Candidatus Chlorohelix allophototropha: one gene and its partner. Each later gene encodes a partner of the first gene's protein in a complex. Links are inferred from orthologs where the notes say so. Each region holds a gene or a part of one and is shown in the gene's direction. Other genes may lie near its edges. The genes, in order: groL and metK.

What was found.
Region 2: the proteins of groL (region 1) and metK are in contact, whole or in part, in a cryo-EM structure (PDB 8P4O), measured with the Escherichia coli proteins. The link is inferred for Candidatus Chlorohelix allophototropha from one-to-one orthologs.

The regions. Positions count from the first base shown.
Region 1 is NZ_CP128399.1:2,471,934-2,483,775, reverse strand. What follows is about bases 8,676-11,554. They hold groL (chaperonin GroEL), read left to right. Parts: upstream 8,676-9,238; coding sequence 9,239-10,870; downstream 10,871-11,554. Other genes in these bases: OZ401_RS10870 (SDR family NAD(P)-dependent oxidoreductase), read right to left, coding at 10,936-11,554; groES (co-chaperone GroES), read left to right, coding at 8,898-9,194. In the rest of the region: OZ401_RS10930 (glycosyltransferase family 4 protein), read right to left, coding at 1-26; OZ401_RS10925 (glycosyltransferase family 4 protein), read right to left, coding at 23-1,255; OZ401_RS10920 (class I SAM-dependent methyltransferase), read right to left, coding at 1,368-2,060; OZ401_RS10915 (hypothetical protein), read right to left, coding at 2,060-2,923; aminomethyl-transferring glycine dehydrogenase subunit GcvPB, read right to left, coding at 3,084-4,553; OZ401_RS10905 (GNAT family N-acetyltransferase), read left to right, coding at 4,723-5,973; OZ401_RS10900 (GNAT family N-acetyltransferase), read left to right, coding at 5,983-6,435; OZ401_RS10895 (metal ABC transporter ATP-binding protein), read left to right, coding at 6,513-7,358; OZ401_RS10890 (cytoplasmic protein), read left to right, coding at 7,383-7,622; OZ401_RS10885 (decaprenyl-phosphate phosphoribosyltransferase), read right to left, coding at 7,624-8,499; more of OZ401_RS10870, read right to left, coding at 11,555-11,712.
Region 2 is NZ_CP128399.1:1,730,537-1,742,283, forward strand. Bases 6,030-8,813 are described here. They hold metK (methionine adenosyltransferase), read left to right. Parts: upstream 6,030-6,706; coding sequence 6,707-7,921; downstream 7,922-8,813. Other genes in these bases: ahcY (adenosylhomocysteinase), read left to right, coding at 6,030-6,670; OZ401_RS07505 (class I SAM-dependent methyltransferase), read right to left, coding at 8,002-8,775. Also shown: OZ401_RS07470 (ABC transporter substrate-binding protein), read right to left, coding at 1-814; OZ401_RS07475 (ABC transporter permease), read right to left, coding at 860-1,630; OZ401_RS07480 (ABC transporter ATP-binding protein), read right to left, coding at 1,623-2,378; mtnA (S-methyl-5-thioribose-1-phosphate isomerase), read left to right, coding at 2,979-4,031; OZ401_RS07490 (carbohydrate kinase family protein), read left to right, coding at 4,361-5,332; more of ahcY, read left to right, coding at 5,408-6,029; OZ401_RS07510 (hypothetical protein), read left to right, coding at 9,014-9,385; OZ401_RS07515 (metallophosphoesterase family protein), read right to left, coding at 9,382-10,245; OZ401_RS07520 (ArnT family glycosyltransferase), read right to left, coding at 10,253-11,747. UniProt on the Escherichia coli protein: Catalyzes the formation of S-adenosylmethionine (AdoMet) from methionine and ATP.

The DNA.
Region 1 (11,842 bases):
GACATTATGGCGTATAAAATTCTCATCTAGGGTCTTCTGCACCTGAAGCTGTGGCATTTTTGTAGGGTTTAGTACAAACCTCACTATAAAGTTTTTCGAATTGCTTCATAATCTGAGGAGTGAAATATTTCTTCACCGCTTCCTTGCCATTCTCGGACAATTTATGACGCAGAAAAGGATTTTCCAGAGCATGATTAATCGTACTGGCAAGACTGGCAGCGTTGTCATAATCGAATAATAGCCCGTTTACCCCATGAGTTACAATCTCATCAATTACCGGAATACGGGTGCTGATTACCGGACAACCTGCGCTCATAGACTCAAGCAAGGGAATCCCGAATCCCTCATAACGGGTAGGCAGTACATATAAATCGCTGCTAAGGAACAGGGCAGCTTTTTCTTCTTCGCTTAAGTGAGTGGGCAATTGGATGTAACCACGCATACCCGTTTCATCCACAATACTCAGAAGGTCGTCTCGATGGATGGGACTATGCCCGGCAAAGATGAAACGTGCCTGTGGGTATTGCTGAATAATTGCTGGAATGGCTTTTGCCAGCAAGTCGAAGCCTTTGCGGTATTTTAGCTGTCCCAAATAGAATATTCGCAGTTCATCATGCGATTTGGGAGCAGGCTCAATTCCTTCCAGCCAATCCTGATCTTGCGCAATTGGAATAACTTCGGTGCGCTCGCGTTTGACACCCAGTTTTATCAGTACCTCTCGCTCATGCTCGGATAGCGCCACTACTTTTTTCGCTTGAAGGATAGGCGCATGCCACAGGTAATTTTTAATGGCGCGCTTTGGCTTAAAACGATGCAGCAACGACTTGAATAGCTGGGGTAGGGTTGTAATTATCTCATCGTATTTCGGAGGAGTTTCCAGCGGTCTATCGCGGTCGTCCACTAAATAAGGGTCGTGGAGCATACCCAAAGGACTTAGCACTACCGGAATACGGCGCATGCGGCAAATGAGGGTAGCTAGATAGTTGAACTGATTACTGTGATGATAAAGATGCACTACATCTGGACGCTGGTCACGTAGCAGGCACTTGATCAGATCAAATGAAAGCCACTGGCGATGTCGAAGGCGTTTAACTTCAACTCCGTCTATTACTTCACGTTTCTCTTTATTCCAACTCTGATTTCCTAGATAGACATAGGCGCTAACTTCATATCCGGCTTTTACCAACGCGCGCGCATAGACCCGTTCGGGCCAGCTTACGAATTCTCTGGTAATGCCGTTTGTGGTGATAATCAAAATCCTCAAGCGTTGTCACCAATCAGCTATAATTCTTTTAGTTTTGAAGGTTAAGTTTATATCAAGTGGCAGGGTTTGACAAGAAAGGTTAGCAACAAGCGAAGAATACTCGCTAAGAGGGTTTGGTTGCACTACCATAAATAAAGTAATGGGGAGTTACTTTGATGTCAGGCACAAATCCGACGGCGCTTAAGCTCTCGCTGAGTTCAGCTTGCTCGTAAAAAATCTTGACTACTTTGAAAGAACTGCCATCATTCAATTTACGAGTGCGGTAAATGGTTTCATCCTCACGGAGAGGCGCGTCCTTTGCAGTTGAGGTTGGCTCTAAGCGAGAATCTATCAGAAAGCAATGCCCACCCGGTTTGGTAGCGCGGTAAATTTTGTTCAGGAAAGCGGAAAGCAATTCCGGTGGGACATGGGATAGCCAGAACGAGAAAAATACCAGTTCGTATTGTCGTTGTGGTTCCCACTCGAAAAGATCAACCTGTTCATAGGTAATTGCCGGGCTGTTTAATTTCGTTCTGTTTATTTCTATCACTTCGGGCGAAGCATCCAACGCGGTGATGTTGCGTGCTACCTTTACAAGCTCTTGCGTCCAGATTCCTGTTCCGCAAGCCAACTCAAGGGCGGTTTCAACGGGCGGGTTTTGCAGCAATTCTTGTCTTACCTGTTTTGCTTCGTCAAACCAGAGTTGATTTAACTCAGCGCCACGGTCGTAGCGCCCTTTTCGATAGAACCACTCGTCATATTCCTCGGCACGTTTGCGGTAATATTCAATTTGTTCCTGCAATATTTCTTGCGACATCAGAAGTTATTAAAGGCTTGGTTTATTAAGTTACTTAAAGATTCTCCGGGATTATTGCGATCGAGATTTTTGAGAGTCATCAGGGCGCGGCTAATAGCGGCGACTTCCTGCCCATTTAGCACATTCCAACCCTGTATTAGCTGAACCCGCTTCATAACTAATTGGCGGTTAAAGAGGGCATAATACGCGGTGGTTGAGGCAAGCGCATTCAGGATAGTGCGGGCATGTTCTTCTGAGGGGCAACAGCGTGCTATCCATGCGCGCAACTGCCCACCATCGCGTTCATCCAAATAGCGATTTATAAGATATGAAATTCCGGTTATATCTACCACTCCGCCTACGATTTTCCACCGCTCCAGAAAAGACAGCTTCCCAAATCCGGGTAGTTCCATCAATTGTATTAATAATTGCTGGCTGGTGTAGTGTGGTTCGTAGGGGAATTGGCGAATTCCGTACTCAGATTCTGCCATTATCGCTATAAGCTCGCGCAATATTTCATCCGCGCGGTTGTAATTGCCATCCCGGTAGTGCATTTCGTGGGCTATTTCATGGATTACTAGGTTATAGGTTTCCTCTTCCGGCAAGAGTCCCAGACCAACATAAGCCCCGACGCTACGGTTGAAAGCGCCGTAATGTTCGCCACGCATATAGCGGTTCATAAACTGTTCTTCGCCAAAATGCAAGCGGTTTTGAATCAGGTCGGCAGGGCAGTCAAATTGCCATAATTCTTTTACACGGCGACGGGTGGTATTGATTATATTGGTAAAATTGTAAACGTAGCCGTTCACTTCCAACATATAGCCGGATAAATCGGCGAATTCGAGGGTTTTATAGTTTCCTTTTTGAACCAGCCCCAACCGCATGAATTACCTCTCTTTGCACAATTAAAGAGCATAACCAAAACCAGCCGATAATCGTTACACTCGACTTGAGTGCAATTATAAGCCCCGTATAGATGGCTTGAAGTAGGCAAGACTACAAAGGGTGGTGGTGAAGGCGCGCCCTCCACCACGCGGACTTATTCTAGCCGAAGCAGCGGAAGCGCACTACCGGTTTGCGGGCGGCGGTAGTTTCATCCAAGCGCAGCACCGGCGTATTATAGGGGGCATTCTTAACCAAATCCGGGCTGTCATCCACTTCCTGCGCGATTTTAAGCATATCGACGGCAAACTGATCGAGGGTGGTTTTGCTCTCGGTTTCGGTTGGCTCAATCATTATAGATTCTTCCACAATTAGCGGGAAGTAGATGGTAGGTGCATGATAGCCATAGTCCAACAGGCGCTTTGCTATATCCAGCGTTTTAACGCCTTTTGCCTTCTGTCGTCGCCCACTCAACACAAATTCATGCATGCAGGTGCGATCATACGGTAAATCATACGCTCCTTTTAGTTTGTGCATCAAGTAGTTGGCATTCAGCACTGCGTTTTCGCTGACTTGGCGCAGTCCAATTGCTCCATGTACCCGTATATAGGTAAGGGCGCGCACGTGCATCCCGAAGTTACCCCAGAAAGAGCGAACTTTACCGATAGATTCAGGCAGATGCTTGAAATAATAGCGAGCATCACCATTTTCGCCAAGTTCTTTTTCCACGACCGGACCGGGCAAGTAAGCGGCAAGATGGGTTTTCACACAAACAGGTCCGCTACCGGGACCACCACCACCATGGGGAGTGCTAAAGGTTTTGTGAAGGTTAATGTGCATAACATCAAAACCGATGTCACCCGGTCTGGCAATGCCCATTATTGCATTGAAGTTTGCGCCATCTCCATACATCAAACCGCCTGCTTGGTGCACTATTTCGCAGACTTCCAGCAAATTTTCGTCAAATAGCCCTAGTGTGTTTGGATTGGTGAGCATTAACCCGGCTGTATCAGGACCGACCATTTGCCGTAAATGCGCTAAATCTACATTTCCCCGACTATCCGATTTAATAGTTATAACCTGATACCCGCATATGGCAGCGGTTGCGGGGTTAGTACCGTGTGCTGCATCTGGAACCAGAATCTTGGTACGGGCTTTATCGCCACGTGCCAGATGGTAAGCGCGGATACAAAGCACTCCAACCAACTCGCCTTGCGCCCCTGCGGCAGGTTGCAGGGAAACCGCATCAAACCCAGAAACCTCAGCCAGCGCTTTCTGCAAATCGTATTGTACCTGAAGTGCGCCCTGTACCGTATCTTCGCTCTGTAGGGGGTGAACATCAAAAAATCCGGGCAAACGCGCTATATCCTCGTTTAATTTGGGGTTGTACTTCATGGTACAGCTACCCAAAGGATAGAAGCCCCCATCTATGGAATAATTAAAGCGGGATAGATGGGTAAAATGACGCACCATATCTAGTTCGGCTACTTCGGGCAAACCGATTTTATCTGGATCACGCAGAAATGAATTATCTGGTAAAGTGGTGGTGGGTACATCCAGTTCGGGCAGCGAATAGGCTTTGCGTCCGGGTGTGCTGATTTCGTAGATTAGAGGCTCAAGGGCAGCGGTCATAGTAGGTAAAATCTCCTTCAAAAGCAATTATCGGGATTTTCGCAGATTGCAATAATTATAACATAAATCAATTATGCCGTAATACTCGGCAATCTTGCTTTATTAGCTGATTATAGTATAATTCTCAGAATTGATTAAATTTGAAAGCTATAAAAGGACTAATTTTTTAATGGATACTTTACAGGAGAGCGAATTATCGCTTAGTTTGCCCGGAGATTTGGTTTTGCGTCGGGCGAATCCGGCAGACCTCGAAAACTTGCTTGATTTGCAACGTAACGTGTTAGGCAAAGATTCGTATGAAGAAATCAAATATTTGCTGGCTTTACCCTATCCCAATTTTTCGATAAGTGATTTTCTGGTTGTCAACGATTTGCAGAATACTATTGTTTCTGCTCTATGTTTGATGGAAACACAAAGACACTTTGGCGACACGGTTTTAAAGGTAGGGATGCCCGAATTTGTAAGTACCCATCCAGATTACCGAAACCGTGGGCTTATACGTGCTATGTTTTCAGTAATCGAAAGCTGGATGCAGGCGCGAGGGTATGCCTTTGGTATAATCGGTGGGATTGGCTATTTTTACCGACTTTTTGGTTATGAATATGCTGTGGATATGCATTGTATTGGAAATCTAAAAGTCGAAACGCATTTGGGTAAAATTCCGGTACAAGACGGAATTGAGGTACGCTCGCTGGTTGAGGCTGATGCTCCGGCTATCTTTCGTTTGCAGCAAGCACGCAACCGGGGGATTGATATTTATAACGAGTTAAGTGAGGAGACTTGGCGATGGCGCGCCCGTACCTATAACCTAATAAGCAATGGAATTGAAGATTGGGTTGCGTTAAAGAATGGTCAGGTACTTGGTATAGCCTCGCTTAGCGGTAAGCTCCCCAAATTGAGGATGTGGAACTTTTACGGAACCGAAGAAGCTGCCGCAGCACTGATTGCGCGCGCTCTTGAAATGCCCGGTTTGGATGCTTTGAAGTTAGACCAAGACCCTGAAACCACACAGGGGCGTTGGATGCTAGAACTTAGCCCGCTACTTCAGAACAACTATGGTTGGTATATCAAAGTGATTGACCCACTACGAGGCTTTACCGAGCTAAAAGGTGAATTTGAGAAACGAATTTCCGCTTCATCTTTTGCCGAATTAACCCGCGACCTTGAGCTTGGTTTTTATAGATTCGGCATTTGCCTAAAATTTGAATCCGGCAAGATCATACAGATAAATACCCTTCCAAGCGCAGGTGAGTTAAAAATCAGTATCCCGCCCGATCTTCTACCAAAACTGTTCTTTGGCTATCGCGATTTGAACCAGCTTGCAGGGATTTATCCTGACCTATATGCTCAAGGGGATAACTGGGAATTATTGCGCACTCTTTTCCCACGTCTGCGTTCAAATATGCGCTTTATACTTTGAGGTTAGCTTATGTTTCAAGAATATCATAACGGTGAATATATTATCAGTACCGACCCGGCAAAACAGGATGCCGTAGCAATACAAGCTTATCTGAGTCGTTCCTACTGGGCGGAGGGAATACCGCTGGAAATAGTGGAAAAATCGTTGCTCAACTCGCTATGTTTCGGACTGTTCCATAATAAACTTCAGGTTGGATTAGCCCGAGTAATCACCGACCGTGCTACCTATGCTTATCTCGGCGATGTATATGTATTGGAAGAGCATCGCGGTAAGGGTCTTAGCAAATGGTTGCTGGAATGTGTGGTTTCTCACCCGGATTTGCAAGGTTTGCGCCGTTTTTCGTTGGCAACCCGTGATGCTCATAGCCTTTACCAACGCTATGGTTTTACGCCGTTAAAAGTGCCTGATCGAATGATGGAAATTACCCGACCCGATATATACAAGCAAAATTCAAATATTTAATTGGCATTCCAGCGCCTTTTTGATACAATATATCAAAATCGTTTTTGAGTGTATTGCTTTTGTTAGCGTAGCTGAAAATGTCAGATAAATTGCCTAAAAACTTATCAAATTTTCCCGATCTGCGCAGCATTTCGCTCGGTGAGGAGTGCGGACCCGAATGCCACGAAGAGGGACATAATCCCTTGCTTGAGCTTAAGGATTTGTCGGTATCCTATGGGCAAAACACCGTTCTTTCGGAGGTTAGTTTCAAGCTCGGCAGCGGACAATTGGTAGGCATAATCGGACCTAACGGGGCTGGCAAAAGCACCCTGATTAAAAGCATACTGGGTTTAACTCCCTATCGCGGACGGGTACTGGTTAATGGTCTTCCGGCAAAACAGGCGCGTTTGAAACTGGCTTACGTACCTCAGAAAGAGGAAGTACGCTGGGATTATCCGGTTACTGTGGAAGATGTAGTTATGATGGGGCGTTATCGTCGTATCGGCTGGGTGCGTGGTCCGAGAAAAGATGACCACGTAGTGGTTGAGGAAGCGTTGGAGTCGGTGGATATGTTGCCACTGAAGCATCGCCAAATCAGCCAACTATCCGGTGGACAGCAACAGCGCGTATTTGTGGCGCGGGCGCTGGCACAGCAGGGCGAGATTATTTTGCTGGATGAACCGCTAACCGGAGTCGATACCACCAGTCAGGAAGTGATTATTAATATAATCAAGCACCAACGTAAGCATGGAAAACTCATTCTGATGGCAACCCACGATTTAAATGCGGCTGCCCGCGAATGTGACAATATTGCCTGTATCAATCGTGGGTTGATTGCGCTTGGCACCTCGCGGCAGGTTTTTACACCCGAAATCTTGGCTCGTACCTATGGTGGGCGGGCTGTTTCTTTGCAAGGCGAATCTTCGACCTTTATCCTCGACTAAAAATCTAGCTAGAAATCTACAACAATGAAATCTGAACAAGCTATTGAATTTTCGTTTAATAACCGCAAACAATTAGAAGAAAGCGACCGGGCAGCCTGTTACCATTGCTGCAAAGTTTTTGACCCCTCTGAAATTCAGGTCTGGTTTGATGGAGGCGTTACCGCGATCTGCCCTTATTGCGGGATAGACGCGGTGCTTGGCTCGAAAGCGGGCTTCCAATTCACCGATAAGGTTTTAGGTGAGCTTCGGAAGAAGTGGTTTTGAGTTATTTGAAAACATACAGAATTACGATTGAAGTAATACCCCACAGGAAAATATCAATAAGTAGCGGATAATCCTTCAATAGCGTTTCTTCAGGGCTGCCCCCTTCATCTCTTCGGTACACTAGATAAAGGTAGCGGAAAATGGCGTAAAGTACAAAGGGAATGGTGAGGGGCATCAAATTATTTTTGGGCAGGTTAGGTGCGGTTATCGTATAGAGCGAGTAGGCGATTACCACTGAGCTTGTTACCACCGAAATCATTTCCTGTACTAACTCCGAAGTGTACTCTTTCAGAATACGGCGATGGTCGGTTGCTCCATCTGCCAGTAATACCAGTTCATGTCGCCGTTTTGACAGCCCCAAAAAGAGCGATAGCAGCATAGTACAAACCAACAACCACACCGACACATTTACCTCAATTACAAATGCGCCCCCTACTGCTCGTAGCACAAAGCCAGAGGAAATGGTAAATACATCTATAATCACTATATTTTTCAGGTAGAAGCTATAGGCAATCTGGATAATGAAGTACGTGCTGATAATTGCCCCGAATTTCCACGAAAGCAGAAGACTGATGGGAATGGTAATAGCTACCAGCAATATCATTGCTAGAAATGCTACTCGTGGTTTTAATTTGCCAGAAGGCAACGGGCGATAACGTTTCTTGGGATGCTGCCGATCTTTCTCAATATCCACCAGATCGTTTAGCAAATAAACTGCGCTGCTTATGGAGCAGAAAAGAATAAAGGCAACAAAGGCTTTTAATAGAAAACTGTATTGAAACAAATGGTTATCGAACACAACACCAGCAAAAACAATCGCGTTCTTGGGCCATTGTTTGGGTCTCATAGCTAGAATCAGGTATTTTATGGTAGACAAATCTCGAAAATTCCTTCCTTCAAAAGAAACTGGCTCAAACCTTCTTGGAGGTTGGTTGCTAAACTATCGAGGATGATACCCAATTAGTGGCAGTGCGTCAAACTTCTGTAAGAGTTGTATTAGAGTTAGCACTCTAATGCCTCAATTGCTAAAATCGTTAAAAAATGAAGAAAAACTAAGATTTGAATAGAGAATAAACTCAAAATAATTATATAAATGCTTATAAATACTGCTAAGCATTCTTGCGTGGTAAGGTCAAGTGGAATAACATAGCACTAGAGTTAGCACTCGCAACATGTGAGTGCTAATAAGGCATATTAATACCAATGTCTAATATGATGAAGCTCGGTAACTTGCCGAGTGGAGTAAAGACAAATTTTGAAGGAGGCAAGACTCAAATGGCAGTCACTCTCAAACCGTTGGGCGACCGTGTTGTGATCGAACCAACTCCTAAAGAAGAAGTGACCAAGAGTGGTATCGTTCTACCTGATACCGCCAAAGAAAAACCCCAAGAAGGCACAATAGTTGCAGTTGGTGCTGGTCGTTTGAACGATAAGGGTGAGCGGGTAGCTTTGGACGTTAAGACTGGCGATAAGGTGCTATATGCCAAGTATGCCGGTACCGAGTTCAAGCATGAAGGTAAGGAATATCTGATTCTCGGTGAGAAAGATATCCTCGCAATAATCGTAGCATAAGCCTTTATTCAATTGTATCAGTAAATAAATAAGGAGAAATAATAATGGCGAAACAGCTGCAAAATGCAGATGAGGCGCGCCAATCGCTTAAACGCGGTGTGGACATTCTGGCGAATGCGGTAAAGACTACCCTTGGTCCTAAGGGTCGTAACGTAGCCTTGGACAAAAAGTTCGGTGCCCCTACCGTCACCCATGATGGTGTAACTGTTGCTAAAGAAATCGAACTCAAAGATCCTTTTGAAAATATGGGCGCGCAACTTCTTAAGGAAGCCGCTACCAAAACCAATGATGTTGCCGGTGACGGAACTACCACTGCAACCGTGTTGGCTCAAGCCATTGTGCATGAAGGTCTGCGCAACGTGGCTGCCGGTGCAAACCCGATGCAGCTTAAAAAAGGTATCGACCTTGGTACCAATGCAATTGTAGAAAAACTTAAAAGCTATAGCCGCGAAGTAAGCACCCGCGAGCAAGTAGCTCAGGTTGCAACTATTTCTGCTGCCGATGCCGAAATTGGCGACTTGATTGCTGATGTTATGGAGAAGGTCGGCAAGGACGGGGTTATCACCGTTGAAGAGAGTCGCGGTCGTGAATACGAAAAAGAATATACCGAAGGTATGCAAATTGACCGTGGTTATATCAGCGCTTACTTCGTTTCTAACTCAGAGCGAATGGAAGCCGTACTGGATGACCCGTTAATTCTAATCACCGATAAGAAGATTTCCGCTATTTCCGAAGTGCTGCCCATCCTTGAAAAGGCTTTGAGCATGACCAAGAATTTCTTGATTATTGCTGAGGATGTTGACGGTGAGGCGCTGGCGACTTTAGTGGTGAACAAACTGCGCGGTACTTTGAACGTACTGGCGGTTAAAGCTCCCGGTTTCGGCGATCGCCGCAAAGAAATGTTGCGCGATATTGCTATACTGACCGGTGGACAGGTTATCAGCGAAGAATTGGGTCGCAAACTTGACTCCGCTAGCCTCCAGGATTTAGGCAAAGCCCGTCGTGTAGTGTCAACCAAAGATGATACCACTATCATTGAAGGTCATGGCGACGAGAAAGATATCAAAGCTCGCGTAGATCAAATTAAGGCGCAGATTGAAACCACCACCAGCGACTTCGATCGTGAGAAGTTGCAGGAGCGGTTGGCTAAATTGGCGGGTGGCGTTGCTGTAATCCGTGTAGGTGCCAGCACCGAAACCGAACTGAAAGAGAAGAAGCACCGCGTTGAGGATGCCTTGAGCGCAACCCGTGCTGCGGTTGAAGAAGGTTTTGTGCCCGGTGGTGGTGTAGCTCTGATCAACTCTATCAGCGCCCTTGAGGACGTGGTAGCAACTGGCGATGTATTGACCGGTGTGAACATTCTACGCCGCGCTCTAACTGAGCCACTGCGCCAGATCGCCGTAAACGCTGGTCAGGATGGTTCGGTAGTTCTTCAGACCGTACAGCGCCTTTCTGCCGAGCAGAAGAACCCTCACCTCGGCTACGATGTGATTAGCGGTGAATATGTGGACTTGATTGAAAAAGGTATTATCGAGGCTGTAAAGGTAACTCGCAGCGCTCTTGAGAATGCCGCTTCAATTGCCGGTATGATACTCACCACTGAAGCTCTTATCACTGATCTGCCGGAAGAAAAATCGGCTGCTCCCGCGATGCCGGGCGGTGGTATGGATTACTAAAAGAGCTTTAACCGCTCTCCCTCTCCTGAATTTCTCAGGAGAGGGTTTTTTTATTGCGGTGCTATTTAAGAGGTATAGACATTTGTAATACCGCCATCCGCAACAAGCGTTTGCCCGGTAATATAATTAGAAGCGGAAGATGCCAGAAATAAGGCTACTCCTGCTATGTCTTCGGTGTCGCCGATACGTCCGGCAGGGGTTTGAGCAATCATTTTGTTGGCTAGTCCTTCATTTTGCCAAAGTACACTACTCATCTTAGTCTTGATAAAGCCGGGCGCAATTGCATTTACCTGTATATTTGAAGCACCCAATTCATTGCCAAGTGTCATAGTCATATGAATAACTCCGGCTTTAGTAATGCCATACAGACCTTGCCATGCGAGCGAATGCAGACCGGCGATAGAAGCTACATTAATTATTTTGCCACCGCCACGCTTTTGCATTGAAGGCACGGAGGCTTTAATTGCCCAGAAATAGCCCTGCAAATTGACCTGAATAGTTTTTTCCCAATGGCTGTCTTCGCTTTCGAGCAAGGGACCATAATGTGGGTTAGTGGCGGCGTTGTTTACTAAAATATCTATACCGCCAAAGGTTTCTATAGACTTGTTTATTAGCGCATATACCTGATCTTTATTGCTGGTGTTAGTGGGAACAATCAGCGCCTTTCGGCCTAATGCCTCGATAGTGGCGGCAGTTTCATCTAACCCTTCTGTTTTACGTGAGGCAATTACTAAGTCTGCTCCGGCTTTTGCCAATCTCACCGCAATTGCTTCTCCGATACCACGTGATGCGCCTGTTACTACTGCTACTTTACCGGACAAATCAAAACCACTATCGCTCATCTCGTTACTCCTCTCTAAATTGTATTAGGCTGGAAATGTAAGGAGTATTATACCAAGATTTGAGCAGAGGGCAGTTTAAGCCGGAAATATCTGGAAAATGGCAGTAATTCGCAGTTGACTCTTTAAGGTC
Region 2 (11,747 bases), 740 kb from region 1 along the record:
AGAGGTCTGCCGCATCTTTGGGATTGGTAATTGAGTACTCATACCCGCGAACTGTTGCTTTCATAAAACGCTTGAGGGCATCGCTTTTTTTGGAAATTACATCTGCGCTGGTTTCAATTAGCGGGGTATAACGATCTGGCACGCCGTATTTGGTAATAGGGATTACATTCAGGTCAATCCCTCGCAATTTAGCCTCGATTTCGTCCCAACCTTCGAAAATCCATACAAAATCGGCTTGCTTGTTAAGCACAGCTTCGTAACCAAAGACATTGGCGGTGATATTCTCAAAAGTGCCATTGCCTCCATCAAACTTGATCATGGAGTTGATGACAGGCTCTTCGTATGATGCGCCAAAGCCGGCATACTTTTTGCCAACTAGCATTTTTGGTGAAGTAAGACCTGAATTTTTTAGCGTAACCAGTGCGCTGGTATCCTTTTGGATGATTGCGGCGATTGAGACAAGTGATTGTCCTGCGGCGGCGGCGCTTACAATGCCCTCAGCCGCGCCGATGCCTAGCTCAGCTTTGCCGCTGGCAATCAGGCTTTCGGGAGTAGCGGCTTCGCTGTAGGGCAGGATCTTCAAATCAATCCCTTCTTCGGCGTACCATCCTTTGGCGAGGGCAACGTAGATTCCGGTGTGATTGGTATTAGGAACCCAATCTAAAGCCAATGAAAGGGTTTCAACAGGAACTTTGGTAGCAGCTTCTCCGCTTTTTGCGGGGGTGGCGGTGCTATCGCTACAAGCCGCCAGCAACAGGCTTGTCAGCAATACCAGCGCCATAAAGATAGCGCTTTTCTTGAACTTAGCAGTCATATTTATCCTCCTTATAGTCAACCAGCCTATCTAGTTGACATAACACTACTTCTTAAACTGGCGCATCTGGTAATACCAAGGCATAATGCGCCATTGCACCAGCGAAACAAGCCCAAATAGTAGCAGGCTGAATACTGCGGTTACGAATACTACTGCGAACACCAACTCGCGATTGAAGGAACGAGCGTATAGCGAAATCAAACGCCCCAAACCTTTTTGCGCTCCGGCGTACTCGCCTAGAATTGCGCCCGCTACGCTGTAAGTTATGGCAATACGAATGCCGGAAAACAGGCTAGGTAGTGCGGTGGGCAATCGCAATTTCCAGAAAATTTGGCGTTTGCTTGCACCCAAAGCTCTGAAGATTTTTGCTGCATCGGGGTCTACCCCGGCGAATCCATCTACTCCACCAACGGTAATTGGAAAGAAACACACCAACCACACAATAATAATCTTGGGTAGCAGGTCAAAGCCGAACCACACAATCAGTAGGGGGGCAATTGCGACCAATGGAATAGTTTGGCTTGCTACCAGCAGGGGGTATATCGCTCTCTTAGCCAGCAGCGAATTATCCAGCAACATGGCAAAGAGAAAACCAAGTATCAACGCTACGGTAAAGCCAATCAACGTTTCGAGCAATGTTACCAGCGTGTTATCCCAGATTTCGGGTAAGGCATTTACCAGCGCCCTCGCTATTTTGGTGGGAGAAGGCAGTACGCTGGATGAAATAGCCGACACATCCACGTATATTTGCCAGATAGCGAATAATGCTATAACCAGTAGCACGGGCGGAAGGTAAATTTTCAAAAACTTAGGCATATTCCGCCTCCGGTTTTAGGATTGACAACAGGCGGGCTTTTAGTTCCACTAACCCTGAGTCGGAAACCGAACGTGGCTTTGGAATCAGGACTTCCTGTACCTCGCGGATGGCGGCGGGGCGATGGCTGAATATGTAGATTCGTTCGCTGAGTAGTAACGCTTCCTCAATATCGTGGGTGATGAACAGGATGGTGCGGCGAAGCTTTGCTTGCATCTCTGCCAGCCATTCCTGAAGCCCGGCTCTGGTTAGGGCATCTAACGCTCCGAATGGCTCATCCAGCAGCATAACCTCGCGTTCGGTCAGAAAGGTGCGCAAGAGGGCAAGCCGCTGGCGCATACCGCCTGACATTTGCCACGGAAAGCTCTTTTCAAAACCCTTCAAGCCGAAAATTTCAAAGTAAGTGTGCGCATGTTCGCGGGCTATCTTGCGGGGTGTTCCGGCAAGTTCAAGTCCTAGCGCGGCATTATCCAGCGCGGAACGCCACGGTAAAAGCGCATCACGTTGGAGCATGTAAGCTATTTTGCCCGGTTGCGGTTGGAAGGGCTGATTGTCATAGCGAAATTCTCCGGAATCGGCTGTTTCAAGTCCTGCCAAAATATTAAAAAGAGTGCTTTTACCACAGCCACTCGGTCCAACCAGAGAAACAAACTCGCCCCGATTTGCCACGATGCTAATATTATCGAGTATGGGCAGTGTGCCATAGGATTTATTAAGACTATTTATTTGAATTTTGGATATTGTTTCCATATTTCGATAGCTAGAATCAAAAGAGCCACAGGAATACTGGAGAAAAATCCTGCGGCTCGCCCGTTTATTCCACTTAATTAGTTACGAAATATATAAATAAATCGAAATAAGTGGAATTTCCCTTCGCCGGTATTACCCGGATCAGGTTCAAACGGTCGAAGATACTTTCAATCTTCCTCTCAGCCTGGAAAGTCCAAGCTCCCGTTGGTATTTTTTTTAAAAGGTGCAAAAGCAGTCAGACTATAGAATAATGATATTTGGCAGTATCATAATACTTTTTGTTTTGTAGCACAAGTCATTTGCAATGTACTTTTTGCCATGTTATATTTCGTTTAGATGCATATTAAGCATTCATAACAACTGAATATTGCTCTCATCAAGAGAGGTGGAGGGACTGGCCCTATGAAGCCCGGCAACCGCCCGAATTTTCGGGAGTGGTGCCAATTCCGGCAGGCGATTATAGCCTGAAAGATGAGAGGCGTTAACTTTGGCAAGTTACGTCTATTCTCGGATTGATGCGAGCAAATGCGAAACCGAGGATTTTTTTTGCCTTGCCAAAGGGGTGTTCAATTGAGCGAGAATGCGACTTCAACGCCTACACTGAAAGTTAAAACGATAGAATGGCGAGATTCCGACCTCACCCTATTGTTAATTGACCAAATCAAATTGCCCCATCATTTTGAGAATGTTGAGTGCCGTAACTTCCATGAAGCCGGCGAAGCGATTCGCACCATGATTGTGCGTGGCGCACCTGCTATCGGAGTAACTGCCGCTTACGCTATGGCGCTGGCGGCGCTGGAATACCGTAACCTCCCTCGTGACGAATTTATCGAAAAGCTGGACGAAGCGGGCGCATGGCTTAATGAAACCCGTCCCACCGCTGTTAACCTCAAATGGGCGATTGACCAATCCTTGTCACTCGCGCACCGTCTGCACGATGCTTATATCCAAGTGGTCAGCATCCCGTGGGAACTCCTAAGACTGGCAAAGCAAATACAAGCGGATGACTTGGCTTTTTGCAAGGCGATAGGCGCGTTCGGCGGAGAACTTATCAAAGACGGCGATAATATCCTAACCCATTGTAATGCGGGTGGTTTGGCTACCGCTGGTTATGGTACAGCCGTGGGTGTGATTACCGCTGCGCATGAAGCCGGTAAGAAGATTCACGTTTGGGTGGATGAAACTCGCCCTTATCTGCAAGGGGCGCGTCTTACTGCTTGGGAAATGCAGCAACTCGGTATTCCGCACACTCTGATAACCGACAATATGTCGGGACATTTGATGCAACGGGGTAAGGTTCAATTCATTGTGACCGGAGCTGACCGCATAGCGGCAAACGGCGATACTGCCAACAAAATCGGCACCTATATGGTGGCGGTACTGGCAAAGGAAAATAACATTCCCTTCTATATAGCCGCTCCGCTAACCACTATTGATTTAAAGATTAAATCCGGTGAAGAAATCCCAATCGAGGAACGCAGCGCGGACGAAGTTGTTTTCATCGGCGGTAAGCGAATTGCACCAGAAGGAGTTCATGCTGCCCACTTTGGTTTCGATGTGACTCCGGCGAGATATATTCACGGGATTATCACTGAAAAGGGTATTGCGCGCCCACCTTATGAGCAAAGTATCCCGGCGTTGTTTGAAAAATAAGCGCTGGTTTTCAAGATTTTGCTCAAGCAAGTTGATTAGTAGTATTGAGTCTAGACTTTTGTAGTTTAAACACTTGAAATTGAACTTAAGACTGACAAAATATACATTGAAATTCTAGGTATCATGATTCTACACCTGAGTTGCTACGGATTATTACGCTTCTAAAAATACTCAGGTGTCCGGCGCTATAAATACTAATGGGGATATTAGCGTTTGACTAGCGGGGAAAATAATTCTAACTCCCGGAATACTCTCTACTACTGAAGATGGTTTTGGAGAGTAATGTGAGGGTATTTACCAATACTTGAAGTTACGCAGCAGGAGGAGTAATGTCAATAATCGTAACAGGCTCTATCGCCTATGACCACATTATGGATTTTCCGGGTTATTTCAAAGATCATATTTTACCTGAGAAAATTCATATTCTTAATGTCTCTTTCCTGGTTTCATCGTTGAAAAAGATGCATGGCGGTTGCGCACCCAATATTTCGTATACGTTGGCTTTACTGGGTGAGCGTTCTAGCATTCTCGGCACGGTGGGACACGATTTTCAGGCTTATCGCGCTGCGCTTGAAGAAGTAGGGGTGGATACCAGCCTCGTCAAAGTTGTACATGATAAGGTAACTGCCTCGTGCTTTATTACAACCGACAAATCTGGAAGTCAAATAACCGGGTTTTATCCGGGCGCGATGGAACACGCCAGCGAAGTACGGATTGAAGATGCTAAACCGGAAGATATCGAAATCTGCATAGTCTCACCTGATGACCCCCGCGCAATGATAGAGCATGTGCGTGAGTGCCAGCAGTTGAAAGTTCCTTACGTCTATGATATTGGCTGGCAGGTAATCGCTTTCGATGGTGGCGCGTTGCTGGATGGGGTTAACGGCGCGAAATTGGTTATCGGTAACGACTATGAGCTAGAAATTCTGCGTGAGAAGACCGGTCTAACCCCTGAAAAAATGCTTGAAACCTCCGAATATGTGGTTGTTACTAAAGGTGAGAATGGTTCTACTATCTATAGCCGTTCTGGTATTGCTCAAATACCAACTGTTCCTGCCAAAGTAGTACGTGACCCAACCGGTGCAGGTGATGCATTTAGGGGTGGTCTCTTAAAAGGTCTCAGACGAGGATATGACCTTGACCAACTAGGTCGCGTGGCAGCATTGGCGGCAACATTCTGTGTTGAATCCAGTGGCACACAAGGTCAGAAATATACTATGACTGAGTTTGAATCTCGTTATCACGAGCATTTTGGTACTCCTGCAATGCCACTATGGGAAGCGGAAGTTCTCGCAAAATAAATCAATGATTTAACCGGGTTTTCTGGAAACAGGCGTGTTTTAACGCCGGATAATTACAAGGAGATAATTAAAGGAATGACGCAAGTCAACAATTACGATGTTAAAGATATGACCCTTGCCGGAAAAGGGCGCGACCGTATAGCTTGGGCTGCTCTTGAAATGCCCGTTTTGAAGCAGGTTAGAGACCGCTTTGAAAAAGAACAACCGCTGGCAGGACAAAGACTCGGTTGCTGTCTTCATATTACGACTGAAACCGCCAACCTGTTAATTACTTTGAAAGCGGGCGGCGCTTCGGTGGTAGCCTGTGCTTCCAATCCGCTCAGCACCCAAGATGATGTTGCGGCTGCGTTGGTGGAATACGGTATTCCGGTTTATGCTATCAAGGGCGAAGATAACGAAACTTATTACCGCCATCTGGATGCAGTGCTGGATAGCCATCCCACCCAAACTATGGATGACGGTTGCGACCTTGTTTCTCGCTTGCATCAGGATCGCCCTTCCCAAATTGCCGATATTATCGGCGGCACTGAAGAAACAACCACCGGCGTTATTCGCTTGAAGGCAATGGAGAAGGACGGCGCATTGCGCTTCCCTATCGTGGCGGTTAATGAAGCGGACACCAAGCATATGTTCGACAATCGCTATGGTACCGGACAAAGCACCCTTGACGGGTTGCTGCGTGCTACCAATGTTTTGTTGGCAGGCAAGAATTTTGTAGTGGCTGGCTACGGTTGGTGTGGTCGTGGTTTGGCTTCACGCGCTAGAGGGATGGGAGCGCAGGTTATTGTAACCGAGATTGACCCTATCCGTGCGCTTGAAGCGGTAATGGACGGCTTCCGGGTTATGACAATGGAACAGGCTGCCCCTATTGCCGATATTATCATCACCGTTACCGGAAACCTGAACGTAGTTGACCGCCAATTGCGGAAGATTAAAGATGGCTGCCTTATTGGCAATAGCGGTCACTTTAATGATGAAATCAATATTGGATTTCTGGATGAGCTATCCGAAACCCGCCGCGTAGTACGCGAATTTGTAGAAGAGTTCAAATTCTTTGACGGACGAAAGGTGTACTTGCTGGCAGACGGACGGTTGCTAAATCTTGCAGCGGCAGAAGGACATCCCGCCAGCGTAATGGACATGAGCTTTGCTAACCAAGCGCTTGCCGCTGAATGGGTGTTCAAAAAACTTGGCACGTTGGAGAACAAAGTATATGTAGTTCCACGCGAAATTGATGAAAATATTGCCGCCCTTAAATTAAAAGCTATGGGTGTGGATATAGATGTTCTTACTGACGCGCAACAGGCTTATCTTTCCAGTTGGCAGAGTGGCACTTAATTTGAGAGAGGAGACAGCAGTACAATGAATACTTTTATGAGTTCACCCCAGTTCTTTCTTACCAGTGAGAGCGTAACTGAGGGGCATCCTGACAAGATGTGTGATCAAATTAGCGATGCGGTTTTGGACGCTATTTTCGAACAGGATCCCCTTGCCCGCGTAGCCTGTGAAACCAGCACTACCACTGGCTTAATTCTGGTGGCAGGTGAAATCACCACTTCTGCTTACGTCAATATTGATCAAATCGCACGTAATGCGGTTCTCGATATTGGTTATAACAGCAGCGAAATGGGCTTTGATGGCAATAGCTGCGGTATCATTGTGTCTATCAAAGAACAGAGCAGTGATATTGCTATGGGCGTAGATAAGGCTCTCGAAGCCAAGCGCGGCGAAATGACCGAAGAGCAAATTGATGCTATCGGTGCAGGCGATCAGGGTATGATGATTGGTTATGCTTGCAATGAAACTCATGAATTAATGCCTCTCTCCATTGCATTAGCCCATCGTATCACCCGCCGACTTGCCGCTACTCGCAAGAGTGGTCAGTTAGGCTATCTGCGCCCAGACGGCAAGAGCCAAGTAACAGTTGAATATAGCTATGGCAAGCCCAAACGTATCGATGCCATAGTTGTTAGCACCCAGCACTCGCCCGATGTTTCGAGCGAACAGATTGAAACAGACGTTATCGAGCAGGTTATTAAACAGGTTGTACCGCTCGAACTGCTGGATGCCAATACCCGCTTCTACATTAACCCCACCGGGCGGTTTGTAATCGGCGGGCCTATGGGCGATGCTGGTTTGACCGGACGCAAAATCATCGTGGATACCTACGGCGGTATTGCCCGTCACGGCGGCGGCGCGTTCAGTGGCAAAGACCCAACCAAAGTAGACCGCTCTGCTGCATACGCAGTTCGCTACGTTGCTAAGAACATCATTGCTGCCGGGTTAGCCGATCGCGTAGAGTTGCAGGTTTCTTATGCAATTGGCGTGGCGCGTCCCATCTCGTTGATGGTTGAAACCTATGGAACTGGCAAGGTTGCGGATGAGGTTATTCTTAATCTCGTTAACAAGTATTTTGACCTCCGCCCTGCCGGAATCATCAAAATGCTAGACCTTCGCCGACCTATCTACCGCCAGACTGCGGCTTACGGTCACTTCGGACGCACCGATATTGACCTTCCTTGGGAACGTACCGACAAGGCTGAGATTCTGCGGCAAGAAGCGGGTCTCGCTGCGGCAGTAGCGATCTAAATCGGGAACTTTTTCGTTAATTCAAAAGGGGTCTTGCTTTTTATGGCAAGACCCCTGAATATTTTATATCTTAGTTGGTTTTACTTATGGCACAAAGCCAGCAAGATTGGCGCTTCTTCCAAATGCTGCTCGCTAAAGACGAAATCATCCTCACTAAGATAGGCATGCCCTTGCCGGAATGATTTCTTTGAACACTTCTTCATATCTCCAGTATTTAAACCTTCAGTTATGGTCGGGATATAAGAAGAAACGCCGCTTGTAGTCAGTTGTCCTATTTCAAACTGCCCGTAAATTCGGTAAGGTGGTTTGAAACGATGCGATAGAATTTCGATCAACTCAGCGGGAGTAAACCCTCGTCGCAAGTACAGGCTATGGTCGTATCCCTCTGAAAAATATTGTCGGTTGTGGCTGGAGATTATCAAAGTGCCACCACTACGTAAAACGCGATGAAATTCTTTGAGAAGCTTCTCTGGGTCAGTTACTTGTTCAATAATATCGAAAGCTACTATAACATCAAAACTGGCTTTGGAGTAAGGCAATTTCTGGAGATCGGCTAACTGGTAATGTAGATTGGAAGCGGCGTAATGTCGGCGGGCGCTTTCGATTGCGTCAGGAGAAGTATCCACGCTGGTCACGCTGCGTGCTCCGCTTTTAAGAAGAGTAACACTTCCGTGACCACTTCCGCACCCTATTTCAAGGACATCATTACCTCGCATTAATTCGCGAGCAAATCTGTAACGGGCGCGTTGCTGACCTTCACTATTGAGCCAACTATCCGAAACCTCAACAGTGGGTTGTTCCGGGGAGGAGAACTGGCTTCCCTGCCAGCGGGTTTGCTCAATTTTTGTAAACATCCATTATCCTAAAGCACTAAATGGTGAAAATCTCAAGTTACTCCTAAAAGAATATTAACATGCTACAATCGGGTAGTAAGTTTGTCAATGGATATTTGTTATTATTTTTTAACCAGATATTTACAAGCAATGATGTTTACGATTGTAGTCTAGGCTATATTCTGAGTGTAGTTCCACATGCTACAATCTTTTAGATAGTACCCGGTTGAGTAAGCCTGATACGAGGAGATATAATTTTATGATCGTACTTGACACTGCTATAGTGACTGATCCTACCGCTGTAAGTTCAATAAGCAGCCTTACTGTGATTGGCGCGTGGGTAGGTGGTCTAGGCATTATTTTTGCGGCGCTTTCCTTCAGCTTTGGAATGATTAACCCGCGTTTGTTTCGTGTTGGGTTGACTTGGCTAATTGCCGCCGATGCCGGAATTCTCACAATGTTGGCAACTCTAATCTTGTTAATTGAGAGCGCCACACTCTGGATATTTACTGTGGCAGGGGTAATTATACTAATTGCGCTCACCGTGTTTGTGGTGATGGTATTACGCTTGTATGCTAGTAAGGGTGCGCCTGCCTCTTTAGAGGATGCAAGACGCCGTATCGAGTTCTAGGAATTGTTGTAATATTGCCTCAGGTAGTCAATGACTGCCATTTCGAGATGTTCCATATCGTCAGGTGGTGTGGGGTGATCACCTGATTTGATGTATCGATTTACAAATTCGCTCATCCCGGCGGTTGTACCAGTCTCTACTAGATATTGGATGAACCGCATGATTGGACCAGCCTCTTGTAGGCTGGCATTTTTTTTGATTGCTTTCAGGGCAGCATTCCGGTTATATTCCACTCTTCTATGTTGTACCAGCCAATCCTCCCCATTCCACTCCGCTATGGCATAGCATGCGCGAGTATCTCCATCAATTGGGTATCCCACCGAGCCGCAATTAACTAGGGTCATTCCTCTCCAGCGTATAAGAGCAGGACGATGCGTATGACCTGCTATTACCAATCGGCGAGGTCGCACTTCGCCTTCAAACATTTCTTCAAGCAATCCATCCGGCATATTCGGATATATCGGTTCGTTATCTCGGCGCGGTGAGCCATGCACTACCAGCACATTAACATCTGCTCCGTAATTTAATTCTGCACGGGTGGGTAGGCTGGCTAACCAATCTTTTTCTTCAGTGGTAAGACATGTTGCCGCCCATTTACCCGGTGCATAGAGCGCGCGAAAGGGAGGATGTTCGAATTTATCACTGAAAATATTGTCCAATATGTAGCCCTCGTGATTGCCTCTAATCATCACAGGCATGAGGGCGCGCAACTTGCGGATTGTTTCCACTGGAAAAGGACCGCAATCGATGAAATCTCCCGCCACTACCAACACATCACAGTTCTGCTTGGAAATATCTTCAAGCACTGCATCCAACGCATGCAAGTTAGCGTGAATATCGGAAATAGCAGCAATTTTCATAAAACTGTTACTGATATGGAATTTCTGGCTTATTTTCAGGCTCTACGAAGTGATAAATAGTTATACTCGATTCTCCGCTCGGCTTGGGAAATGATTTTATAGGCTTAAGGTATGGGCGCAATACCTCATCGGGTTGTACGGTGGTAATGTAGTAAGTATCGCGTTCGCCTCTGAAATTGCGGGTCATCCAATTAACCTCGGCAGTACGCCCGAAGAAAACCCAGCCTTTAAGTTGGCTTAATTTGGTCATGTAATAAATTTCAGGAGTTACGTTATCCTGATCTATGTAGATCAAAATGGGGTCGGTGGCAGCTAGGTCGCGCAGGGTATTTAGCGATTCTTCTAGTCCATAACCACTGGGCCAGCCTTCGATATATTGCCAGCGATCGCGTGTGGCTAATTGCGCTTCAGCCGGGTGATTAATAATTTGGTCGTCCAGTTTGACCCAAGGCGCGATAGTTATTAGAACCAAACATATCCCAAAGGCTACTCCAACTGCCCCAGACCATCCCATTCTCTCACGGCTCACCCGAATCAAATATCGTCCTAATCGATAAATTGCGAAGGCTGCCAATAATAGCATAGGGGGACCAAATGGGGTAATGTACCGCGAAAACCAATGTTGCCTCGCCAGAATCATTTGCGCAATAATCGGTAGAATTGCCCAGCAAACCAATACCAGTTCGGCATGTCCGAAGCGTGGGCGTAAAATCGCGTAACCAAAGGCAGCTAGCGCCAGCACTAATAGCGGTACATTGTAGTAGGTTAGCCACCACTCCCAAGTTTGGCTAAAGTTTGAATGCCATAAATCCAAAGGGAAAGCTAAAATCTCTTTAAATGTAAGGGCATAACTGGTATCGGTGCTGCTCAAGTAGGCGGCATCTTTGCCGGTTTGGAGCGGTAAATAAGCTGCTCCCGCTATAGCAATACCTAGAAATCCAACCACAGCCATATACAGGAAACCGCGTAAATTTTGCGATCGCGTTTTAAAAAGGCGTATTTTGTATAGGCGCGAAACCTTTAAGAAGAGTGTGCTTTTCCTTTCATTAATAAGTTGGGATGACTGTATAGCAGAATTGCGCGCTAATTGGGGAAGATGCCGCACCCGCATTTGATACCACCATAGCGAAAACTTTCTCAAGAAGCTTGGCTGAGGGTTTTTTAATCGCTCCCATATATCCGGTCGGCGATGCAAAATAAAGGCTACCAGTGGGGTGAGACCAATAGCAAACAATGCCGTTTGTTTTACAAACATTCCCAGCCCTAACGCTGCTCCTAATCCAAGCGCATAAAGGGCGCGTGGTTGCATTGCAATGGCGCAGGCAAAGTATAGCGCTGCCATCCCTGCTGCCGATTCCCAACTGCTATGTACGGCTAGTCGGTTATGCAACACCATGAGAGGGCACAAGATGTAAAATAGGGTAGCCAGAAATCCCGCTACCGACGATAAGACCCTTTTTCCTATTAGATATATAAAGATACAGGTTACACCCCCGCCTATT